2 regions of the Streptomyces sp. NPDC052109 genome follow, and region 2 is predicted to be linked to the other one. Evidence: riboswitches for the same ligand, from Rfam matches in the RefSeq annotation. Region 2 holds a riboswitch; the other holds the start of a gene.

Region 1 (2,193 bases), on a different contig from region 2:
GAGTCCAGGTGGAGCTGCCGCCGGCGACGGCGGGAAGCGTCCATTAGTCCCGATCAGCGCGACAGCGGGCCGCCGGAAAGCGCATGCGACGGCGGCCCGCTGTCGTACACACTCGCCCGCATGGACATCCGGATCCGGACAGCGGAACCCAGCGAGTACGCCGCGCTCGGCGAACTCACCGCCCGTGCCTACCTGGACGACGGTCTCCTCGACTACGGCGAGAGCGACCCGTATCTGCCCGTGCTCAAGGACGTCGCCGCGCGCGCGGCCGCAGCCGAGGTCCTCGTCGCCGTTGCGGGCGACCGGGTCGTCGGCGGCGTCACCTTCGTCCCGTCCGGCGGCCCCGTCGCCGACATCGCCCGCCCCGGCGAGGCCGAGATCCGGGCGCTCGCCGTCGTACCCGACGCACGCGGCCGGGGCGCCGGCGAAGCCCTGGTCCGCACCTGCCTCGAACGCGCCCGCTCCACCGAGGGCTGCACGGCCGTGGTGCTGTCGAGCCAGCGCAGCATGCACGCCGCCCACCGGCTCTACGAACGCCTGGGTTTCGTTCGCACGCCCGAGCGGGACTGGAATCCCGTGCCGCATCTGGACGACATCACTCTGCTCACCTACCAGTTGACGCTCTGAGACCGACGCGACACAACATCTGGGGGTGACGCGACAGCCCGGCACTAGATGTATGCTCATCCTCGCTGTCGCCGCAGGGGAATCCGGTGCGAATCCGGAACTGTCCCGCAACGGTGTACTTGTGTGCCTTCGCACGCCTGTGTCAGTCCGAGGACCTGCCGGCAGCGTGCGCCCGGCCGTCCGGCCAGGGTGCCTTCCGACGTCCGGGCCTCGTGGAATGGGCCGGTGGACGCGACGCCGTGTGCGCTCGTGGCTGCCCCTGCCCTCCGCAAGGCCCCCGTGCCGAGCGAGGGAGAGCCCCACGTGACCATCGCGCCAGCAGACCCGGCTTCAGCCAGCGGCCTGGAGACCGACGGTCCCGGAGCCGCGCTGCTGCGGACCCTGACCGAGCTGACCGCCGACCTCCCCGACGCCGACCCCGGCCGGGTCGCCGCCGCCGCGCTGCGCGGCCGGTCCGCCCGGGCCGACGAGGCGGAGTTGCGCGAGCTGGCCACGGAGGCCGCCGCCGGACTCATCTCCGACGATCCCGCCTACTCCCGGCTCGCCGCCCGGCTGCTGACCGTCTCCATCCGCGCCGAGGCCGCCTCGCAGGGCGTGACGTCCTTCACCGAGTCCGTGGCCGTGGGGCACCGCGAGGGGCTCATCGCCGACCGGACCGCCGAGTTCGCGCGGCTGCACGCCGAACGGCTCGACGCGCTGATCGACCGCCAGGCCGACGACCGCTTCGGCTACTTCGGCCTGCGCACCCTGCACAGCCGCTACCTGCTGCGACACCCGATCACCCGCAAGGTCATCGAGACGCCCCAGCACTTCATGCTGCGGGTCGCGAGCGGTCTCGCCGAGGACGACACCATCCGCTCCGTGGACGAAGTCGCCGCGCTCTACGGCCTCATGAGCCGGCTCGACTACCTCCCGTCCTCCCCCACCCTCTTCAACTCCGGCACGCGGCACCCGCAGATGTCGTCCTGCTACCTCCTGGACTCCCCGCTGGACGAGCTGGACTCCATCTACGAGCGCTACCACCAGGTGGCCCGGCTCTCCAAGCACGCCGGTGGCATCGGTCTGTCGTACTCCCGCATCCGCAGCCGCGGTTCGCTGATCCGTGGCACCAACGGGCACTCCAACGGCATCGTGCCGTTCCTGAAGACCCTGGACGCCTCGGTGGCCGCCGTGAACCAGGGCGGCCGGCGCAAGGGCGCCGCGGCGGTGTACCTGGAGACCTGGCACTCCGACATCGAGGAGTTCCTGGAGCTGCGGGACAACACCGGTGAGGACGCCCGCCGTACGCACAACCTGAACCTCGCGCACTGGGTCCCGGACGAGTTCATGCGCCGGGTCAACGCCGACGAGCAGTGGTCGCTGTTCTCCCCGTCGGACGTGCCGGAGCTGGTGGACCTGTGGGGCGAGGAGTTCGACGCCGCCTACCGCAAGGCCGAGGCGGCGGGCCTGGCGAAGAAGACCATCCCGGCCCGTGAGCTGTACGGCCGGATGATGCGCACCCTCGCACAGACCGGCAACGGCTGGATGACCTTCAAGGACGCCGCCAACCGCACCGCCAACCAGACG
Region 2 (2,193 bases):
GCACCACCTGGCTGCTCTGCTCGCCGCCCGGCTTGAGCAGCACCGGGTTCATCAGCGCGGTCGGCTCGATCCGGCACGCCTGGGCCTGCATGGCCTGCGCCCGCCCGATCTCCGCGCCCTCACGGGTCACGAAGGAGTTGAGCGACATGTTCTGCGCCTTGAACGGCGCGACCCTCACGCCCTGGCGCACCAGCCACCGGCAGATCCCGGCCGTCACGACGCTCTTGCCGGCGTCGGAGGTGGTGCCGGCGACGAGGAGACCCCCGTTCACTTGCCACGTCCCTTCACGAGTCGGCGCGCGGCGAGGGAGACGCCGAGCGCGAGCAGGCCGACGCGGCGGGAGAGCCGTACGGCCCGGTCGATGTCGCTGACCCGGACGGCGCGTCCGGCCTGCCCGTTGAGCACGGGGCGGTGCTCGACCCGGCCGGCGTACGACAAGGTGCCGCCCAGCCGCACCCCCAGCGCCCCCGCGAACGACGCTTCCACGGGCCCGGCGTTGGGGCTCGGGTGCTCGGCCGCGTCGGCCCTCCAGGCGCGCAGGGCGCCGCGCGGGTCGGGTCCGGCCGCCGCGGCGAGTACGGCGGTCAGCCGCGCCCCCGGCCAGCCGGCCAGGTCGTCGAGCCGGGCGGAGGCCCAGCCGTAGCGCCGGTAGCGGGGCGACTTGTGACCCACCATCGCGTCCAGGGTGTTGACCGCGCGGAAGCCGAGCAGCCCCGGCACCCCGGCCACCGCGCCCCACGTCAGCGCGCTCACGACGGCGTCGGAGGTGTTCTCGGCGACCGACTCGACCACGGCCCGGGCGATCCCGTCCGCGTCCAGGGCCTGCGGATCCCGGCCGCACAGATGCGGCAGCCGCGCCCGCGCCGCCTCGACGTCCCCGCGCTCCAGGGCGCGAGCGACGGCACGGGCCTCCCGGGCGAGCGACGTACCTCCCACGACCGCCCAGGTGGCGGCGGCGGTCAGCGCGGCGGAGGCGGCGGGGGAGGGGCGCACGGTCCGTGCGGCCAGCGTGCCGAGCGCGACGGCGCCACCGGCGCACACGACGGTGTGCAGGGCACCCCAGCCGCGGTGGTCGTGCCACAACGCGCGGTCCACGGCAGCGGCCGCACGCCCGAACGCGGCGACCGGGTGCCCGCGGCGCGGATCGCCGAGGAGCAGGTCGCCGAGAAGGCCGGCGGCGGCGCCGTACGCATAAGTGCGATCGGCACCCATCGGCTCAGCCGGCCGTGGGTGCGGGAGCGGGCCTGGCAGGGGTCCTTCGGCAGCCGGGCATGGCGATCTGTGTCCTCACTCAGGGTGTCCGCGCCCTGGTTCGACGAGATTCGGCGGTGAGAGTTCCTGGCTCCCGGGGGTTCTTCCCCGGTGACAGTGGCGGGACCGCGCCGGATTCGCACCGGCTTCCTCTCCTGCCGCCGTACATGGCCTGGGCAGTCCACCACGCCCCCGGAACAGCCGTCAACTTGCCGTTGACCTGCGCGGGGAGAGTGTGCCGATCCCCACATCGTGGGGAGCCCGTGACCGCCCGGGCACGGCGAAGGCTCCCCTCCGTCACGCGCGGAGGGGAGCCTTGGTGGTGCCCGGTGTGTGGTGGTCCGTCAGGCCTTGGCGACGATCAGGTAGATGCCGTACGCCACCGCCGCCGCGCAGGCGGCGAAGCAGACGTAGGCGCCGGTCACGGCGAGGGAGGCGGAGTTGCCCTGGGCCGCGGCCTTCTCGCGCCGGGCCAGTCCGCTCACGCCGAGGGTGAACAGGGCCACCAGGGCCACGGTGAACACGAGGCTGACACCGAAGACGGAGCCGATGGCCGACCAGTCGATCTTCATGGGGATGCTTCCTTGGTAACCGGAGGTGGCCGGGTCAGACGGTGGCGGCCGGCGGGACGGCCTCGGGCGCGGACTCGGTGACGGCCGGGGCGGGGATCGTGGCCGTCAGGTCGTCGGTGATCGTGCCCGCCGGGGGCGGGGCCACCGCGGCGATGGCGGTGGTGACCACACCGGCCGGCTCCGCGGGCTCGGCGACGACGTTGGTGTGGTCGACGACCTCGCGGCGGGAGATCTTCCAGATCGTGGCGCTCGTGGCGACGAGGAAGACGGCGACCAGCGCGGTGCCCCAGTCGCCGAGTTCCGTGACGGACTCGGCGCCCGCGCCGACCAGCGCGGCGGCCGGGAGGGTGAGCAGCCAGGCGACGGCCAT

Evidence for each region. A riboswitch is a leader RNA that binds a small molecule or an ion and turns the genes downstream of it on or off. The one in region 2 is predicted to bind cobalamin.
Region 1: it holds a riboswitch for cobalamin, as region 2 does, so the genes downstream of both, AB0L59_RS19760 (ribonucleoside-diphosphate reductase subunit alpha) here and AB0L59_RS30860 (cobalamin biosynthesis protein) in region 2, are expected to answer to the same signal.

Annotation. Positions count from the first base shown of each region.
Region 1 covers NZ_JBFAWF010000009.1:24,516-26,708, reverse strand. The annotation lists gene mctP (monocarboxylate uptake permease MctP) at 1-47, shown strand, start outside; gene AB0L59_RS19765 (GNAT family N-acetyltransferase) at 121-627, shown strand; cobalamin riboswitch at 650-805, shown strand; gene AB0L59_RS19760 (ribonucleoside-diphosphate reductase subunit alpha) at 931-2,193, shown strand, end outside.
Region 2 covers NZ_JBFAWF010000019.1:63,049-65,241, reverse strand. The annotation lists gene AB0L59_RS30865 (cobyric acid synthase) at 1-271, opposite strand, end outside; gene AB0L59_RS30860 (cobalamin biosynthesis protein) at 268-1,212, opposite strand; cobalamin riboswitch at 1,310-1,452, opposite strand; gene AB0L59_RS30855 (hypothetical protein) at 1,596-1,823, opposite strand; gene AB0L59_RS30850 (inorganic phosphate transporter) at 1,858-2,193, opposite strand, start outside.